DNA from 2 places in the Bacillus sp. T-10(2022) genome. Region 2 is predicted to be linked to the other one. Evidence: a T-box and tRNA genes for the amino acid it is inferred to sense, from the RefSeq annotation. Region 2 holds a T-box; the other holds one or more tRNA genes.

Evidence for each region. The T-box of region 2 lies ahead of OSJ91_RS19690 (valine--tRNA ligase). A T-box ahead of a tRNA ligase gene usually reads a tRNA of that ligase, here a tRNA-Val.
Region 1: it has a tRNA-Val gene. The T-box ahead of OSJ91_RS19690 (valine--tRNA ligase) is inferred to sense a tRNA for this amino acid. The anticodon was not compared.

What each region holds. Positions count from the first base shown of each region.
Region 1 is NZ_CP113518.1:4,826,848-4,829,816, forward strand. It holds tRNA gene OSJ91_RS23780 (tRNA-Leu) at 132-212, opposite strand; tRNA gene OSJ91_RS23785 (tRNA-Cys) at 221-294, opposite strand; tRNA gene OSJ91_RS23790 (tRNA-Gly) at 303-377, opposite strand; tRNA gene OSJ91_RS23795 (tRNA-Gln) at 381-455, opposite strand; tRNA gene OSJ91_RS23800 (tRNA-His) at 491-566, opposite strand; tRNA gene OSJ91_RS23805 (tRNA-Trp) at 584-657, opposite strand; tRNA gene OSJ91_RS23810 (tRNA-Tyr) at 668-751, opposite strand; tRNA gene OSJ91_RS23815 (tRNA-Thr) at 768-843, opposite strand; tRNA gene OSJ91_RS23820 (tRNA-Phe) at 851-926, opposite strand; tRNA gene OSJ91_RS23825 (tRNA-Asp) at 939-1,014, opposite strand; tRNA gene OSJ91_RS23830 (tRNA-Met) at 1,020-1,093, opposite strand; tRNA gene OSJ91_RS23835 (tRNA-Val) at 1,197-1,272, opposite strand; tRNA gene OSJ91_RS23840 (tRNA-Glu) at 1,288-1,362, opposite strand; tRNA gene OSJ91_RS23845 (tRNA-Ser) at 1,372-1,463, opposite strand; tRNA gene OSJ91_RS23850 (tRNA-Asn) at 1,469-1,543, opposite strand; rRNA gene rrf (5S ribosomal RNA) at 1,553-1,668, opposite strand; rRNA gene OSJ91_RS23860 (23S ribosomal RNA) at 1,787-2,969, opposite strand, start outside.
Region 2 is NZ_CP113518.1:4,014,999-4,032,257, forward strand. It holds gene mreC (rod shape-determining protein MreC) at 1-217, opposite strand, end outside; gene OSJ91_RS19645 (rod shape-determining protein) at 344-1,363, opposite strand; gene radC (RadC family protein) at 1,512-2,186, opposite strand; gene OSJ91_RS19655 (Maf family protein) at 2,245-2,814, opposite strand; gene OSJ91_RS19660 (hypothetical protein) at 3,006-3,980, opposite strand; gene OSJ91_RS19665 (prepilin peptidase) at 4,288-5,040, opposite strand; partial or broken gene OSJ91_RS19670 (transposase) at 5,598-5,909, shown strand; gene OSJ91_RS19675 (bifunctional folylpolyglutamate synthase/dihydrofolate synthase) at 5,925-7,214, opposite strand; gene OSJ91_RS19680 (ATP-grasp domain-containing protein) at 7,313-8,254, shown strand; gene OSJ91_RS19685 (ATP-grasp domain-containing protein) at 8,223-9,065, shown strand; gene OSJ91_RS19690 (valine--tRNA ligase) at 9,115-11,766, opposite strand; T-box leader at 11,810-12,036, opposite strand; gene OSJ91_RS19695 (hypothetical protein) at 12,262-12,453, shown strand; gene ysxE (spore coat protein YsxE) at 12,511-13,581, opposite strand; gene OSJ91_RS19705 (LysM peptidoglycan-binding domain-containing protein) at 13,669-15,111, opposite strand; gene hemL (glutamate-1-semialdehyde 2,1-aminomutase) at 15,545-16,834, opposite strand; gene hemB (porphobilinogen synthase) at 16,876-17,259, opposite strand, start outside.

The sequences.
Region 1 (2,969 bases), 800 kb from region 2:
TCCTTTGACAGGTCGCACGATTATATGAATCAGATTATTTCGGAGAAAATCGTATGTAGACAACGAAAAAAGGACTCCTACATTTTCTGTAAGAATCCTTTTAACTCAACGTTCATTAACGTTTTTCATGATACCGGTGGCCGGGGTCGAACCGGCACTCCAGAGGAACACGATTTTGAGTCGTGCGCGTCTGCCAATTCCGCCACACCGGCATGTTTGTTGGAGGCGGCAACCGGAATCGAACCGGTGGTAAAGGTTTTGCAGACCTCTGCCTTACCGCTTGGCTATGCCGCCAACGTTTTTGGAGCGAAAGACGGGATTCGAACCCGCGACCCCAACCTTGGCAAGGTTGTATTCTACCACTGAACTACTTTCGCATATGGCTGGGCTAGAAGGGATCGAACCTTCGCATGACGGAATCAAAATCCGTTGCCTTACCGCTTGGCTATAGCCCAATAACGTTGTAATCATTATATCATGTTTTATTAAATGGGGCGACTGATGGGAATCGAACCCACGAATGCCTGAACCACAATCAGGTGCGTTAACCACTTCGCCACAATCGCCATTATAGGATTGAAATTGGCAGGGGTAGTAGGACTCGAACCCACACTGGAGGTTTTGGAGACCTCTGTTCTACCTTTAAACTATACCCCTGTAAGAAAAATGGTGGAGGGGGGCAGATTCGAACTGCCGAACCCGAAGGAGCGGATTTACAGTCCGCCGCGTTTAGCCACTTCGCTACCCCTCCGCATATGGATGAAACATGGTGCCGGCAAGAGGACTTGAACCCCCAACCTACTGATTACAAGTCAGTTGCTCTACCAGTTGAGCTACACCGGCACTACTATGGTGGCTCAGGACGGAATCGAACCGCCGACACAAGGATTTTCAGTCCTTTGCTCTACCGACTGAGCTACTGAGCCAAACAATAAAAATGGCGGTCCCGACGGGAATCGAACCCGCGATCTCCTGCGTGACAGGCAGGCATGTTAACCGCTACACCACGGGACCATAGATTGCGGGGACAGGATTTGAACCTGCGACCTTCGGGTTATGAGCCCGACGAGCTACCGGACTGCTCCACCCCGCGACGATAATAATGTTGCTATTAAGCATCAAGTTTTCGTGTTGAGCGTTTCAATGGGCTGAATAATCAATCCTTTATGCAGAAACAACCTGATCTTATTGAAAAATGGTGGAGGATGACGGGATCGAACCGCCGACCCTCTGCTTGTAAGGCAGATGCTCTCCCAGCTGAGCTAATCCTCCAATATGTTGTCTAAATGGTGACCCGTACGGGATTCGAACCCGTGTTACCGCCGTGAAAGGGCGGTGTCTTAACCGCTTGACCAACGGGCCAGGTATAAATGGCGGAGAGCAAGGGATTTGAACCCTTGAGACAGGGTTACCCGTCTACACGATTTCCAATCGTGCTCCTTCGGCCACTCGGACAGCTCTCCAATAATGGCTCCGCAGGTAGGACTCGAACCTACGACCGTTCGGTTAACAGCCGAATGCTCTACCACTGAGCTACTGCGGAACAATATAAGCTTGGCGACGTCCTACTCTCACAGGGGGAAACCCCCAACTACCATCGGCGCTGAAGAGCTTAACTGCCGTGTTCGGAATGGGAACGGGTGTGACCTCTTCGCTATCGTCACCAAACAATGTTTACATTTTTTCAAGACATATATTATTATAACGTCTTTTTGAGAAAATGCAAGAAGAAATTTTCATTCCTTCAAAACTAGATAATAAGAAGGTATTTCATTTTTAAAAAGCGTTGGTTAAGTCCTCGATCTATTAGTATCAGTCAGCTCCACATGTCACCATGCTTCCACCTCTGACCTATCAACCTGATCATCTTTCAGGGATCTTACTAGCTTGCGCCATGGGAAATCTCATCTTGAGGGGGGCTTCATGCTTAGATGCTTTCAGCACTTATCCCGTCCGCACGTAGCTACCCAGCTATGCCTTTGGCAAGACAACTGGTACACCAGCGGTGCGTCCATCCCGGTCCTCTCGTACTAAGGACAGCTCCTCTCAAATTTCCTGCGCCCGCGACGGATAGGGACCGAACTGTCTCACGACGTTCTGAACCCAGCTCGCGTACCGCTTTAATGGGCGAACAGCCCAACCCTTGGGACCGACTACAGCCCCAGGATGCGATGAGCCGACATCGAGGTGCCAAACCTCCCCGTCGATGTGGACTCTTGGGGGAGATAAGCCTGTTATCCCCGGGGTAGCTTTTATCCGTTGAGCGATGGCCCTTCCATGCGGAACCACCGGATCACTAAGCCCGACTTTCGTCCCTGCTCGACTTGTAGGTCTCGCAGTCAAGCTCCCTTGTGCCTTTACACTCTACGAATGATTTCCAACCATTCTGAGGGAACCTTTGGGCGCCTCCGTTACTCTTTAGGAGGCGACCGCCCCAGTCAAACTGCCCACCTGACACTGTCTCCCACCCCGATAAGGGGCGCGGGTTAGAATTTCAATACAGCCAGGGTAGTATCCCACCAACGCCTCCACCGAAGCTGGCGCTCCGGCTTCTCAGGCTCCTACCTATCCTGTACAAGCTGTACCAAAATTCAATATCAGGCTGCAGTAAAGCTCCACGGGGTCTTTCCGTCCTGTCGCGGGTAACCTGCATCTTCACAGGTACTATAATTTCACCGAGTCTCTCGTTGAGACAGTGCCCAGATCGTTACACCTTTCGTGCGGGTCGGAACTTACCCGACAAGGAATTTCGCTACCTTAGGACCGTTATAGTTACGGCCGCCGTTTACTGGGGCTTCGGTTCAAAGCTTCGCTTGCGCTAACCTCTCCCCTTAACCTTCCAGCACCGGGCAGGTGTCAGCCCCTATACTTCGCCTTGCGGCTTTGCAGAGACCTGTGTTTTTGCTAAACAGTCGCCTGGGCCTATTCACTGCGGCTTTTCTGGGCTATTCACCCTAAAAAGCACCCCT
Region 2 (17,259 bases):
CGTATGTATGTTGAAGGTCTTTTAAGCCCCCTACAAAACCTGTTATACCCGATACTGGCTTATTAAACACATTTCCGACCCAGCCTGTCGTATCTTTCAGGAATTGCTCCGGCCAAGTCAACTCTTCTCTCTCCCTTAATGAAAAACCGATCAATGCCACGAGAACGATAATACTAACGAGCAAGAGAAGGAGCTTTTTATTAAAAAACTGTGGCATGGTGATTACACCTCTATCTAAAATTTCTTAAAAATACACTATGGATTTAATTAAACAGCAAAACATAAGAAAAACCGGCTCAAAATTGCACCTTTTGTTGAGCCGGCCCTATTTGAGAAGTAATGCTTATCGCGAATCTCTTGATTTAGTCTTGAATAAATGAATGTGGTCCAGCGCTTTTCCCGTTCCGATTGCAACACAATCCAGCGGATTTTCAGCGATGATCACCGGCATTTGCGTTTCTTCACTGATGACTTTATCCAAATTGCGCAGCAAAGCGCCCCCGCCTGTCAGCACAATGCCTCTGTCCATGATGTCAGCCGCTAATTCAGGTGGTGTTTTCTCTAAAGTGTTTTTCACGGAATCCACAATTGCAGAAACTGTGTCGCTTAATGCTTTGGATATTTCCTCAGCTGTAATTTCGATCGTTTTCGGTAATCCAGTCAATAAGTCACGGCCGCGAATTTCCATGTTTTCTACGCCTTCCGTATCCCCAGCAGAACCAATTTCCATTTTGATCGCTTCAGCAGTACGCTCACCGATCATCAAATTGTAGTTCTTACGGATGTAAACGATAATGGCATCATCCATTTCGTCACCGGCGATACGGATCGATTGGCTTGTAACGATTCCGCCAAGGGAAATGATTGCCACTTCCGTCGTTCCTCCGCCGATATCAACGACCATGCTCCCTGTAGGCTCCCAAACAGGAAGGTCCGCACCGATCGCTGCTGCAAACGGTTCTTCGATTGGATATGCGTCACGGGCTCCAGCTTGTCTAGCTGCATCGATGACTGCACGCTGCTCAACTGCCGTAATTCCAGAAGGCACACAAATCATGACATATGGCTTGTTGCCGAATACGCCCTTCTTTTGAGCTTCCTTCATATAGTACTTCATCATGGTAGCCGTCGTTTCATAATCGGCAATTACTCCATCCTTCATCGGGCGGAGGGCAACCACGTTACCAGGTGTACGGCCGATCATGTTTTTCGCATCGTTTCCGACTGCAACGATTTGCTTTGTATCTGTTTGCACAGCTACAACCGATGGTTCACGTACTGCGATACCTTTTCCTTTCACATAGACAAGCGTATTCGCCGTCCCTAAATCAATCCCTATATCTCTAGCGCCAATTCCAAACATTATGGTATCTCCCTTTCGTAAACAAAAATGCCTTTTTATAAGTTCAAATAATAATTTGTCGTTTTTTGACAATAAGAGTTTTGAAAAAGTTTCCTCTTTTAAAAATCATAAACAATATTATATCGTATCGTCAAAAATTTTGATAGTGTCATAAATAACCTTTTTCCTTCAAACTAACATATTTATGTTCCCCGATGATGATATGGTCCAATACTTCAATCCCGATTATTTTACCACATTCGACTAACCTTTTCGTCACTTCAATATCTTCTCTGCTGGGAGAGGGGTCTCCGGAGGGGTGGTTATGAAGACAGATGATAGAGGCAGCGGACCTTTTGAAAGCCTCTTTGAAGACCTCGCGCGGATGCACGATCGAGGCATTGAGGCTGCCGATGAATACCGTAGTTTTTTGAAGCACTTGATTTTTCGTATTTAAATAAAGACAGACGAAATGTTCCTGTGATAAAAACCGCATTTCTTCCATGCAATAATTGGCTCCATCTTCAGGAGATCTAATCACATAACGGTCTTGATCATTTAAATTGTTAATTCTCCTGCCAAGTTCGACAGAGGCCAGGATTTGAATCGCTTTTGCTTCACCAATCCCTTTAATCACGGTCAGTTCTTCCACTGAGGCTTCTTTTAGCAGGCGCAGGCCCTTGAAAGAATTGATGAGCCTACCGGATAGTTGCAGGACGGATTCTTCCCTTGATCCCGTCCTCAATAGCAGAGCGAGCAATTCCTGATTGGAGAGACTCTGCGGTCCGTCCTGCAGAAACCTTTCGCGCGGTCTCTCCTCTTTCGGGTAATCCCGTATTAACATTTTTTCGCTCAAAAGATCAACCCTTCCTTAGAAAAGGAAAGATGCCAGAGGAAATCGATCAGCCTAACTCTTCCTGCATCGCTTTAAGTTCCCGGGCCAGTCTCGAGACAGGAAGCCCGACAACTGAGAAATAGTCCCCTTTGATTCGTTCGACAAGAAGAGATCCGTATCCTTGAATCCCATAGCCGCCAGCTTTGTCAAAAGGTTCCCCGCTATCCAGATAACGTTCGATTTCAGCCTCTGGCAGCTCCCAAAATGTAACTTCCGTTTTTTCTGCGAATACTCTGCGATGCTTGCCGAATAGAATGGCGACACCTGTGTATACTTCATGTGTCCGTCCCGATAACATTTCCAGCATTCTTTTTCCATCCGCACGGCTTGTCGGCTTACCCAATATCTCACCATCAAGAACAACAACGGTATCCGAGCCGATTACCCAGCTTTCCTGAAATTTTGCCGCGATGGCTTCCGCTTTACGGGAAGCCAGTTCTTTCACCGCTCCATCAGGACACATGTTTTCATCAATACTTTCATCGACATTGGAATTCATGCTTTCAAAGGGGATTTGAAGAAATTGTAGAAGTTCTTTACGACGTGGTGATGAAGAAGCTAAAATCAATGGCTGCATAATATAAAAGTCACCTTTCTTTACATAGGGAGATACATATCTATCCTATCAAATAATGGTGCAATCCACAATTATTGTTTACTAGGAATCGACAAATGCCTGTAAGTATTTCCCGGAAAATAAAAAAGGTGTCACAGATGGTTTCATATTGGGGAGCTTGTCCCATTAGGCAGCCCCCCTTTTTTCTTTACTTAACTCGATATGTTTTGGTAATTCAATAAAAAATTCAGAAGACTTTCTTGAGCCTGGAATAGCTTTTCTTCATTTTTGGAAGTCTCATATTCATCAATCGACTTTGCCGCAGCAGTCAGGTCATCGTTCATCTTTGAAAACGCCGGCGATAATTTCCCCGCCTTCAGTTCATCCATGTTTTTTTTCAGGGTTTCTTCGTTTACCGTCCCTGCCTTTCCACGAAGCTTTGTTGCGGATGTTTCTGCCAAAGAAGCATATACTGCCTTCATCTTGTCGAGAGTTTTCTCTTCTTCTTGGCTTGTCCCGGCCGCTTCAAAATTGATTTCCTTCCAATATACATCCACATCATATGACTTTAAGTACAAGGCCAGCTCTTTACTTGCAGCTAGACTCTCTGCTGATCCCAAGAATAGATAATAGCTGTCTTCCAATTTGAAGATTTCAGCAGGAACCTGCTTTTCAATGATTTTCTTTTGTATTTGCCTTGCCGCATCCTCGCTGCTGAATACTCCACCCTGTACAAGGAATGTCTTCAGCTGGTTTCCTGGTTCAGTCACTGCCGCTTTTTTATCTTCAACAGTGGCTTCCGTTGGAACCGGGGGCTCGACCGAAGATACTTCGGCTTTTTCCTTTGTAATCGTTTTAACGGCGATCAAGCCAAGAATCGACCCAAAAAAAACAGCACAAATGACAGCGATCATGAATGTCTTGATCGGTCTTTTATCAGAACTTTTCAGCGAACTGGTACCAAAACCGATGAGCTTCGGCATTTTCTTCTTTGGCGGTGTGGGAACCAATACGATTTTGTTTTCATTTGAATCCTCAGGGAGTATCCATTCGAAACTCTCATCTGTGTGTTCCTGTTCCTGCTCCTTACTCGCCGCCTCTTGACTTTCAATCTTTTTATCGGCAAATACTTTTTCTTCCCCATTTATTTTAATCGTTACACCCTTGCTTTGTTCCGGCTTGCCCAATTTTTTTCCTCCCCTCCAGATCATTTTTTTCATCCTAACATAGAGGTAAAAAAAAATAACAAGACTTTTGTCGTCTTGTCATTAATAGGTTTCGTCAAATTTCCCTATTCATAAATGGGTAACGAAAATAGACTTACAGGTACTGGTACTTCTGGTTCATGAACCATTCAATATCGCCTCTCACCAATTACATATATCACTCTTTCGTGTCAGCTTCACTTGCAGCCAATTGGGGATAGTTCCCTACTGAGCTATTGTTCAGGTGATTTTTGACAAATTCCTCTTGAATTAGGATGGTTCTATAAGCTCATCTTAAAAAAGTTACATACCAATGTAAAAGGGAATCGCCCCAAAAATAAGCAGTCAATGTCCCAAAAACGATATACGGTCCGAAAGGAATAAGTGTTTTCTTTTTAAGGATTCCGGTCAGCAATCCGATGATGCCAAGCAATGCCCCATAAAAGCACGCAAAAAGAAACGATAACAGCACCATCTTCATTCCCAGTACAAAGCCAATCACTGCAAACAGCTTGATATCACCGCCACCCATGCCACCCTGACTCACTACTGCGATTAATAACAGCAGGCTAAAGCCAACCACGGCCCCGACAATTGACCCCCACCAGGGCGACAGCGGAAATGAGACTCTTAAAACGATAAAAATCACCGTAAAGAAAAGCAGTATTTTATCGGGTATGAGCATATAGGCGACATCAGTCACGAAGATGATCATAAATAATGAAATCAATGTCAAGCCAACCAAGAGTTCGCTCGACCAGCCAAGGAATATCGGAGCAGAGGTAAACAAAACACCGGTCAGCATTTCCACGGCCGGATAAAGGGGGGAAATCCTTGCTTTACAGCCCCGGCATTTACCGACTTGCAACATATAAGAAATAACCGGTATCAACTCGAAGAATGTCAATGTATGCCCGCAAGAAGGGCAGGCGGAGCGACGATTCGCAAATGAATGACCAGCTGGAACACTTAAACCGACAACGTTAAAGAATGAGCCTAAAATTAAGCCCAATACGAAGAGATAGATATGGATAGCCATCATTTATACAAAGTGCATGAGGATTCGATTGCCTTTCTTTGAAACCCTGATATAAAAGTCCCTTCCGCTATGTAATCATCACTGGGGTTCTTCATGATTAATCATTCCTCCCATCATTTCAATAAGTAGATCCTACTATTCATCAATCATGTAGAATCAATATATAAACATATTTTAACAAATATACTTGGTGATTTGTTATCAATCACTCTATTAGAGTTTTTTCTTTTCAAGAGGCTCTTTAACAAGAGAAAAGGACCTTTAAAAAAGGTCCTTTCAGACTGTAGACAAACTCGATAAAAATCGAGTTTGTCTACAGTTTTTTTTGGCTTGTACAAATTTGGACGTTGATTGGAACGTAGGGCACTCGCTTTCCGCGGGCGGTCCGGGAGCCTCCTCGGCGCATTTGCGCCTGTGGGGTCTCCCTTGGACTCGCTATTCCCGCAGGAGTCTCGCCCCTTCCGTTCCAATCAACTATGTTTAAAATTTTAGATGGAACTCCTTTTGCCTATAGACTTTTTTGTTTTAAAATAGAACTATTAAAACTTGAGGTGATGAGGATGCTTTCGAAACATAATTCTATTCAGCGAGACCAACTTGAAATGATTACTTTAGATCAACTGGTACCCGCGAATCATTTGGTTCGTAAAATTGAGGCTGCCATTGACTTCACTTTCATTTATGATTTGGTGAAAGATATATATTCAGAGATAGGAAGCCCAAGTATTGATCCAGTTATATTAGCCAAACTGACTTTCATTCAATTTACCCTCGGTATTCGTTCAATGCATAAAGCAATTGAAGAAGTTGAAACAAATATGGCTTACCGTTGGTTCTTAGGCTGTGGTTTCCATTATAAAGTGCCTCATTACGGTAATGCACATCCTTTAGGCATTTCCCCTGATTAGGAACTCCCTCACAAGTGAAAGGAAATGAAGCGACCCTGTGATGACAAGAATCTCTTTTTCCCCTGTTTTCCTTCTGCCTTCCGTTATCGCCGCCTGCCATTCCTTGTTTATACGTTTATTTGGATGACTGCATTTTTCATAAAGCGTTTTCGCATCCGCCGCCCGTTCATGGTCGAATTCGGTAATGATGATTTCCATCGCTTCCGTTTCCAGTCCATGAAGCATCTCGGAATAATTTTTATCTTTAAATGAACTGAATACGAATCGGTACTTATAGTCGGGGTAATGCACTTTTAGCGTTTTCTTCAGCACGTCGATGCCGGCAGGATTATGTGCACCATCGATGATCACCAACGGCTCATCCGATATTTTTTCAAAGCGGCCATCCCATTTCGCTTCGCCTATTCCTTTAAGGATGCTTTTTTCATCGATATTTTCCATTCCTAATGTGACAGCAGCAATGGCCAATGCCGCATTCTCCATTTGATGACGCCCTAACATCCGCATTTCCACATTATCGATGGACCTGTCGGCAAGCGAAAATGAGAAACTTTGCCCTCGTTCACTTTGCTTTATATTCCCTATATGAAAGTCTTTACCTAATTTGTAATAAGGTACGCCTAATGATGACGCTTTTTCTTCAATTACTTTTGCTGGCTCCCCAGCTATGACTCCGCTGATGATCGGCGCCCCGCTTTTAATGATGCCCGCCTTCTCAAAAGCAATTTCCCCAAGTGTGTTACCCAGGATGCTCGTATGTTCCAAAGAAATCGAAGTAATGATCGAAAGAAACGGCTGGATGACATTCGTTGTATCGAGCCTGCCTCCCAAACCGGTTTCCATCAAAACCAAATCCACTTCCTTTTTGCTAAAATAAGAAAATGCCACCGCAGTCAAAATTTCGAACTGAGTAGGACCGTCCCCTTTACTGTCCATCTCTTGGATAATCGGCCAAAGCTCCCGGAAGACAGCGATAAAATCCTTATCACTGATTTCATCTTCATTAATCTTGAGCTGTTCATTCATCCGTATTAAATAAGGTGATGTGAAGGAAGCGACCCGAATCCCTTGGGCAAGCAGGATTTCTTTAATATATTGCAGTGTTGATCCTTTCCCGTTAGATCCTGCAATGTGAATATACTTTAGCCCCTTGTGCGGGTCACCTAATTCAGTTAACAATGCTTCCATCCGTGATAGGCCAAAATTCATGCCCAATTGAACTTGGCGCCGTTCAAAAAAATGATTGATTTCTTTCATGGTTGTTACCATTATCGTTGTGCCTCCTCTTTCTTTATACCGCTCTAATGCGTTAAGATTATTTTATCAATATATGATCGATTAACCTAGATGAAAGGTAGTGTTTTACCATGAAACCTTCAGATTTCCACTGTTGGATTGTCGTTAACGGCTATTTACAGCATGATAAGTTTTCCAGTTTAGCTTTGTTCATTAAAGAGGCGGCTGAAAGGAAAGATATCACGGCAACCCTTATCCGTAATTCAGATCTCATTCCCATAATCGAAAAAGGAGTGCCACTGCTTAAAGGAAACTTTGATAAGCTTCCTGATTTTGTTCTGTTCATGGATAAAGACATTCATTTGGCACGCCATTTGGAATTGCTCGGCATCCCCGTTTATAACAGCAGTAAAGCGATCGATATTTGCGACAGCAAAGCAAAAACACATCAAGCATTGACCGGGCATGGCATACCGATGCCGAAAACCTTATTTCCCCCTTTTACGTACGAAGGGATTGAAAGGGTCAATATGGATGCTTTTATACAAATCGGCAATGAACTTGGGTATCCACTTATCGTTAAGGAAGCATACGGTTCTTTTGGGGAACAAGTATATTTGATCCAAACAGAGGATGAGTTACTAAAGACGATCCGTAATCTTGGCCACAAACCATTTATACTCCAGGAATTCATCGAGCACAGTAAAGGTCGGGATATTCGTGTGAATGTCGTGGGAAATCAAATCATAGCAGCGATGCAACGCCATTCGGAGCAAGACTTCCGAGCTAATATGACTGCCGGAGGGCAGGCTGCTCCATATATACCCACCAGTGAAGAAGCACAACTTGCCATCCGATGTGCGCAAATTCTGGGTGCCGACTTCGCTGGCGTCGATTTGTTGTTCGGTGAAGAAGGCCCGCTTTTGTGCGAAGTGAATTCGAATTCGCATTTGCTGAATATTTATGAATGTACAGGCATCAACATCGCTGATAGCATGTTCGATTATATCTTGAAAGAATTAGGAAAAGGAAGTGCATCTGATGAAAAAACAAGCAGGCTGGTTGATTTATAACCGTGAGGATGCCTTAAAAAACAAAGGATACATAGATTGGATGCTTGACGAAGCCAGTAAGCTTGATCTTGATTTACACTTTCACTTTCGGGAAGACCTTAGGATCGGTCATCGTTTCAACGAGTTGTACGTGGAACATGAGACGCAGCCAATTTCATTGCCAGACTTTGCTATCGTCCGGACCATCGATCCTTTTTTTACAAAGCAACTTGAGCAACTGGGGATTGCTTGCTTTAACTCCTCCTTCGTATCGGAAATCGCGAATGACAAAGCAAAGACGCATCAATATTTGTCCTCGCTTGGGATTCCAATGGCCGATACCGTATATTGTAACGGAAGGCCGAGTGCCGATGATATGGAGTTCCCTTTCATTGCTAAAGAGACAAGTGGACGCGGCGGGAAACAAGTATATCTAATACAACATGCCGATGATCTTGCCGAACTGAATGATGGAAATTGGATAGTCCAAAAACCCGGCTTATTCGGTAGAGATATCCGAGTATTTGTAATTGGAAAAAAAGTGAAGGCTGCTGTACTTAGGGAATCCGCTTCAAGTTTCAAGGCAAATTATACGCTGGGCGGATCGGCTTCACTATATGAGCTATCTGCAGCTGAATTAGCCCTTGTCGAAAGAGTAATGAGGCCGTTTGATTTCGGCCTGGTCGGTATCGATTTCATATTTGCCGAAGATGGCAGCCTCATGCTTAACGAAATCGAGGATGTCGTCGGCAGCCGGACATTGAGTGCACTAAGTGATATGAATATCGTATCGGAGTACCTTACATTCATAAAAGAAAGAATATCCTCCTAACGAAATACAAAAAAGGATGAACCGGCATAAGCTGGTTCATCCTTTTGTTTTACAGTTGTTTCAGTTCGCTGATCCTGTGGATTACAGAGTCGCGTTTTTCGCTATAGTCTTTTTCCTTGGCACGTTCTTCTTCGATGACGCTTGCCGGCGCCTTTTTAACGAAGCCCTCGTTGCCTAATTTTTTCTGTACGCGCTCAACTTCTTTATTAAGTTTGTCGAGTTCTTTTTCAAGACGTTTCACTTCTTCGTCGATATTGATCAGTCCTGTCAGCGGAAGGATCAGTTCTACGCCAGTTACGACAGCTGTCATCGCTTGAGCAGGTTCCTCGACTTCGATTCCGATCGTCAATTGTTCAGGATTACAGAAACGCTCGATATAGCTGCTGTTTTTCTGTAACGTCTCTAAGATTGACTCATCTTTCGCTTTTAAAATCAAATTGATTTTTTTGCTTAGCGGTGTGTTCACCTCAGCACGGATATTACGGACGGAGCGGATGATTTCAACAAGCAGCTTCATTTCCTCGGCTGCAGCTGTATCTGTCAATCCTTCATTCACTTCCGGCCAAGCGGCAACAGTGATGGACTCACCTTGATGCGGAAGGTTCTGCCAGATTTCTTCGGTAATGAAAGGCATGAACGGGTGTAACAATCTCATCGTGTTATCCAGTACATAAGCCAAGATCGAGCGCGTCGTTTTCTTCGCTGCTTCGTCTTCGCCATATAACGGAAGCTTCGCCATTTCAATATACCAGTCACAGAAGTCATCCCAAATGAAGTTGTATAGTACACGGCCCACTTCACCAAACTCATAACGGTCCGCAAGTCTGGTTACGTTGGAAATCGTTTCATTCAAGCGCGTCAAGATCCATTTATCGGCTACAGACTTCTCACCGCTTAAATCGATTTCGTCATAAGCCATGCCATTCATGTTCATCAAAGCAAATCGGGATGCGTTCCAAATCTTATTGGAGAAGTTCCAGACCGCTTCCACTTTTTCCGTGCTGTAACGAAGATCCTGTCCTGGCGAGCTGCCAGTAGACAAGAAGTAACGCAGTGAATCGGCACCGTATTGATCGATTACATCCATCGGATCGACACCATTGCCAAGCGATTTACTCATCTTGCGCCCCTGTTCGTCACGAACGAGACCGTGGATCAGCACATCTTCAAATGGTCGTTCACCCGTGAACTCAAGAGCTTGGAAAATCATCCGCGATACCCAGAAGAAAATGATATCATAGCCTGTCACAAGTGCCCCTGTTGGATAGTAACGTTGGAAATCGACACTGTCCTTATCAGGCCAGCCCATAGTCGAGAACGGCCATAATGCCGAGCTGAACCATGTATCCAGAACATCCGTATCTTGTTCCCAGTTTTCAGCGTCCGCAGGCTCTTCGTGACCTACATACACTTCACCTGTTTCTTTATGGTACCAGGCTGGAATGCGGTGACCCCACCAAAGCTGACGGGAAATGCACCAGTCGCGGATATTTTCCATCCAACGCAGGTACGTTTTTTCGAAACGATCAGGTACGAAATGAACTTTTTCCTCATCGGATCCTTTTTGAAGCTCAACGGATGCATCAGCCAGCGGCTGCATTTTAACGAACCATTGCGTCGAAAGATATGGTTCAACAACAGCACCGCTTCTCTCTGAATGGCCGACTGAGTGAAGGTGATCTTCGATTTTGAAGAGTACTCCTTCTTCCTGAAGGTCTTTGACGATTTGTTTACGGCATTCAAACCGGTCCATGCCTTCATATTTACCAGCCTTTTCATTCATCGAGCCATCTTCATGCATGACAAGGATGCGCTCCAAATCGTGACGGTTCCCGATTTCGAAATCATTCGGGTCATGAGCCGGAGTAATTTTGACCGCGCCTGAACCGAATTCCATATCGACATAATCATCACCGACAATCGGGATTTCCCGGCCTGTAATTGGCAAGCGGACCATTTTGCCGATCAAGTGTTTATAACGGTCATCTTCAGGATGTACAGCAACAGCAGTATCACCAAGCATCGTTTCTGGACGGGTAGTGGCAATTTCAATTTCACCTGATCCGTCAACCAACGGATATTTCATATGGTAAAATGCGCCCTGCACATCTTTGTAAATAACCTCGATATCGGATAACGCCGTTTTCGTCGATGGATCCCAGTTGATGATGTATTCGCCGCGATAAATCAAGCCCTTGTTATAAAGCGAAACGAACACTTCGCGCACAGCTTTTGAAAGCCCCTCATCAAGAGTGAAGCGTTCACGTGTATAATCAAGTCCAAGACCCAGCTTTGACCATTGTTCACGGATATGGCTCGCATATTCCTCTTTCCATTTCCATGTCTCTTCTACGAATTTTTCACGTCCTAGGTCATAACGGCTCACGCCTTCCGCACGAAGTTTCTGTTCTACTTTCGCTTGAGTGGCGATACCGGCATGGTCCATGCCCGGCAACCATAAAACATCATAGCCCTGCATTCTTTTCATGCGTGTCAAAATATCTTGAAGTGTCGTATCCCAAGCGTGGCCAAGATGAAGCTTACCTGTCACGTTAGGCGGCGGGATGACAATCGTATATGGTTCTTTTTTATCATCACCCGTCGTTTCGAAAAACTTTCCATCAAGCCACCATTTGTAGCGGCCTTTCTCTATCGTCTGCGGATCATATTTAGTCGGCATAGAAATTTGATTTTCTTCCATATCATTTCCTCCTTTTTAGGCATAAAAAAAACTTCCATCATCATAAAAGGACGAAGGAAGTTGTTCGCGGTGCCACCTTTTTTCCGAAAAAGAAAAAACTTTTTCGGCTCTCAAATCGGATAACGGCTCTTCACCGGCCTTCGCTACTAAGAGGTTCACGAAGACTGCTCACGGACGACTTCGGATGCTGCTGCCTGGAAACCTCGCACCAATTTGGTTTCCTCTCTGAAAAGTGCATATCATCTTACTATTTCCGGTCTTTGCATTGATTTATATTCATATGTAAATTCATTGAATGCATATAGTATATAGTACAAAAAATATGGGGCTCCAGTCAATCATCTTTTCGCTTACTTTCCCAGGAATCATCCCATTTGATACATTCAAGGTCGTTTTCTTTATTTTATCCTCCAGGAACAGTAAATGTGATGGTTTATCACCTTTTCCACTGCCCACCCATATTATATAAGAAGTCCTAAAAAGGAAGGTAATAATATGAAGCGAAGATATACTCCCTATACTTTACCGCCTTGGATGAAGAAATTCCGCGGTGTCTGCCAGCAGTTCATCGTCCCCTTTATCGTATTCCAAGGATTACGCACACTGATTTTTCCGACTTTCTTCGATATGCTCCTGCTAATCGCATTTATTTTCCTGGCCATGTCTTTATATTTCGAATGGATTTAATTATTCCCTTACAGCAAAAAAAATATACATGACTGGAGATGATCCAATCATGTATATTTAGCTTGGAGGTGATTGTTCTTCTTTGGCAGCCTCTGCAGCAGCTTTTTTCTGCTGTTCGATCTCTTCGATTTTCATCACCATATATTCAATATTTTTCAGAAGCCAAAATTGCCGCTGCAGTTGAGTAACATTATCAAGCTCTGAACGATGGACCCTGCCATCGGAATAACTCTTCACTAATTCCAAAGCTGATCCAGGGAATGCCAGATAACTTTGCATGAGCAGCAATTCTTCTTCCTTCAACGGAAAATAACGAAAATAGTTATATAGCCAGTCAACGCAGTCATCGCATTGGACAGGATAGGTCCTGGCCGATTTAACGAGAAATGGCAGTAAATCGAAATGCGGCGGAGCCGTATTCGAATTCTCAAAATTGATGAAGTAGCCATACCCTCGCTCATCATAAACGAAATGTTTCAAAGAAACCTTTCCGTGCGTGACCACGGTTCGAACCTTTTCACTTTCCTTCGTTTTTTCATACCAGGTTTCAAACTTCTTGATCGAATACTTCAGCGCCTGTGAAATATCAGTGTAGAAAGAACAAACCGTCATTTCGAATGGAGACATATACCACTTCTTTTCACAGCTGACAATATACTCATCCATAAAGTCCTTCTCGTTATTCCAGACATCAAGCGTCCGCTCATAATGGGCTTCCCTTTCCTCAATATCCACTTGTATTTCCTTAACGGAAAGTGTATGCATCCGAGCAAGCTCCCTGAACATTTGCTTATGTTTTTCATCGCGCTCCCCGTCCCCCTCATTATTGAGCCAGGGCATCAGGTAATACAAACGGCCATTATGCAGAACGGCGTAACGCTGATCCATCGTTTGATAAATCGGAACGATCCGATTATAGCCGCGATGGTATAGTTTTTGAACATTTTTGATAAAATCAATGCCGTTCTGGGGTAACATCGATTTCAAGGCAAATGTACCGCGATCACTGTATACTTTTTTCACACGCCCGAAGTCCTCGATATATTGTACATACATGGCATATTCCTTCAATACGGTTTCCGTGTCCCGATTCCGATTGGCAGGCTGCTGATTCTCGTTTTCCCTCACGAGACTCACTCACTTTCTCTAAAAAACTAAAGATTCTCCAGCACCTAAAAAACAGGAGCAGACCATATGCTCTGCTCTCTGTCCCGATCAATTCTTATATGCAACCGCCTTCGGTATATAGATGACTTGCCCTTCATGAACGTTTTGATTCGACTCCAATTCATTGCTGAAAAGTATCGATTGAACCGTAACATCATATCGTTGAGCCAAGTCATCAAGCGTTTCCCCTTGCTGAACAATGCAAACTTTCATCCTTACCAGTTCTTCTTCCTGTTTCCGTCCGAATAAATCCATGATGGAAGGCTGCTTCTCACCATGATCGGCCGTTTCTTTATCATCACGTTCCGCGGCTTGTTTCCTGCCTTTGAAATTCTTAACCTCCTTAGCCGGAGGCGCGGGTCTTTCCCTCTTTTTGAATAGATCGCTTAAGGACGAATTGGATTCCTCTTCCTGCTCCACCTTTACATGTTCATTTAGAATAGGACCCGCTGCAACGCCATCTTCCTCCTGCCGTATGACATCCTCGGTTTCTTTGGAAACAGGGCTATTTTGATGATTGGCTGCTTGACTTGGCTCTTCTACTACTTCTTCTACTTCTTCTTCTACTTCTTCTTTCAATGTCACTCTAGGAATCTCTATCTTCTCCACTGGATCCTGCCTGCTTGGTTCCTGCCTGCTTGGTTCTTCCTCCAGTTTCGCCTCTTCCATGGAAGGTACCTTATCCGTTGGGTCAGACGGATCTCCAATAACTTCTTCCTCTACAGCTTCAGCTTCTTCCTGTCTATGCACTTCCGTTTCCCACTCCTCCTCTTCAGGATATGGTGAAACGGGAATTTCAAAAACTGGAGCACTATGCTGATCGCTTAAATAAATCGGTTCCTCTTCTTCTTCTTCATTTACTTCAGAAACTCGTTTTGACTCTGCAGAAAAGGGCGCGTATAACTCTTCTTCCTCCTCATCACGGAAAACAGGCTGAAAGTCCGGGATCGGCGGCACTGCTGCCGCATAAGGAATATACGACTCATTTTCCCCATCCGTTTCTTCTTGTTCCTCTGTTTCCCCAACTTCCTGCTCCGTATCGAACCGTTCTTCGACATATGAATCATTATAGATTCCGGTTATCAAAAGATCCGCCTGCAATTTCAAACAGTTATGCTCTGGCAGGGCATAATCAAAGCTTTGAATCGAGACATCGACCTCATCCAATGAGGCAATCCGATTATTCGGAATCGTTATGTCAACCGGAAAACGGTGTGTGAACTCATTTAGTCCATTGAGATGCCTCTCGACCTTTTGAACCGCTTTTGGCAAAAAGGTCTGCGAAAACTCCTCTTCTTCACCATTTTGCGAGTCTTTATATTCACCGCTTAAATCCAACGAGCCTCGTATAAAAACATATTGATCACTTTCTTGAATCGTCACATTTGGATCAAGCGAAATGGAATATAGCTCAGCCACTTCCTGTCCCTTCTGGAACCAAACGGATTCCTCTAAAGAAAATCGTAAATACGATTCATTTTCTTGCGACAAAAACAACTCCTCCTTTCAGCTTCAGGAAACGGTACCTATACCAATATCAATCTATGAAGGAAGGAAGATGATTATTCCTTAATTTCATATGCCACACTCGAGACCTTATATTTCCTGAACCTTTTAAAAAGAAGGGATTCAAATTTTTCAGGCTAAATTGTATCAATCGGCCTGAAACCATTTTATTTCGGCCTATATCTATTTTAATTCGTCCTACCACTCAATAGTTTCAACCTATCTCCATATTAATTCGACCTTTCGCCATTTATTTCGACCTAGCACCATATTAATTCGACCTTCAACATTTAATTCGACCTTCACGTACTGATTGAATTCAAAAAAACTGGCTGCAATTCTCCAAAAGTTTTTGGAAAATGGTAGCCAGTTCAAATTTATCATTATTCAATATATCGGTAGTTCATGAAGCCTTGCATCATTTTTTTAATTTTGCAAAAGCCTGTTCTGCCGCTGTAATGGTCTTTTCGATATCTTCATCACTATGTGCAGTGGAAAGAAATAAACCTTCAAACTGTGACGGCGGTAAGTAGATGCCTTGATTCGCCATTTCCCTATAGTAAGAAGCAAAGAACTCTAAATCGGATGTTTTTGCTGTATCATAGTTTACGACTTCTTCATTCGTAAAGAAAAGTCCAATCATGGAACCGGCACGGTTGAATGTATGGGGAACTCCGTACTTTTCCGCTGCTTCCCCAATACCTTTTTCGAGCATGTCCCCTTTTCGGGTGAACTCATCATAAGATTCTGGAGTCAATTGGCTCAGCGTTTCAAGGCCGGCCGTCATGGCAAGAGGGTTACCCGACAATGTTCCCGCTTGATAGATTGTCCCACTCGGGGCAATTTGTTCCATGAATTCTCGCTTGCCTCCGAATGCTCCTACAGGCAAGCCGCCGCCAATAACTTTCCCAAGGCAAGTCAGGTCAGGTACGATGTCAAAATAGCCTTGTGCACAATTATAGCCGACACGGAACCCTGTCATAACTTCGTCAAAGATCAATAGAGCCCCGTATTGGGTCGTCACTTCACGTAAGCCTTCGAGGAAACCAGGTTGTGGCGGAACCACACCCATGTTCCCTGCAACAGGTTCTACGATGATACAGGCAATGTCTTCGCCAAATTGTTCAAATGCGTATTTGGTCGCAGCTAGATCATTATATGCTACGGTAATCGTATTTTTTGCGATGCCTTCCGGTACTCCCGGGCTATCCGGTAAACCTAATGTCGCAACGCCGGAACCCGCCTTGATCAGCAAGGAATCGCCATGGCCATGATAGGAGCCTTCGAATTTAAGGATTTTATCACGGCCTGTAATGCCTCGTGCCAGCCTTAGTGCACTCATCGTCGCTTCGGTACCTGAAGATACCATACGGATCATTTCAATCGAAGGCACTCGTTCAATAACCAACTTGGCCAGTTCATTCTCAATCAGCGTCGAGGCTCCAAAGCTTGTACCTGACTCCGCTACCTTTTTCAATGATTCCACGACACGGTCATTCGTGTGACCCAGGATAAGCGGTCCCCATGAAAGAACATAGTCGATATATTCATTTCCATCGATATCATACATTTTTGAGCCTTTTCCACGCTCCATGAATATGGGGTCCATGTCCACAGATTTGAAGGCGCGCACCGGGCTGTTCACGCCGCCTGGCATCAAATTTTTTGCTTCGGCAAACGCTTTTTTCGATTTTTCATATGACCGCATGATTCAATCCCCTTTTTCCATTACAGGTTATATTTTTTATATCATTGATTATCTTCGTTTATCCAGCGTGCTACCTCTTTTGAAAAATACGTAATGATCAAGTCGGAACCTGCGCGTTTCAAGCCTGTCAGCATTTCCATCACTATCGCTTTTTCATCAATCCAGCCATTTTGGGCAGCTGCCTTAACCATTGAATATTCACCGCTGACATTATAGGAAACAATAGGAAGATTAAAGTTATTCTTAACGTCCCTGATGATGTCCATGTAGGAAAGGGCCGGTTTCACAATTAGGAAGTCCGCACCTTCAGCAACATCGGATTCAGCTTCACGGAATGCTTCAAGGCGATTGGCGGGATCCATTTGGTAAGTTTTCCTGTCGCCGAATTGTGGCGCACCATTTGCGGCATCACGGAATGGGCCGTA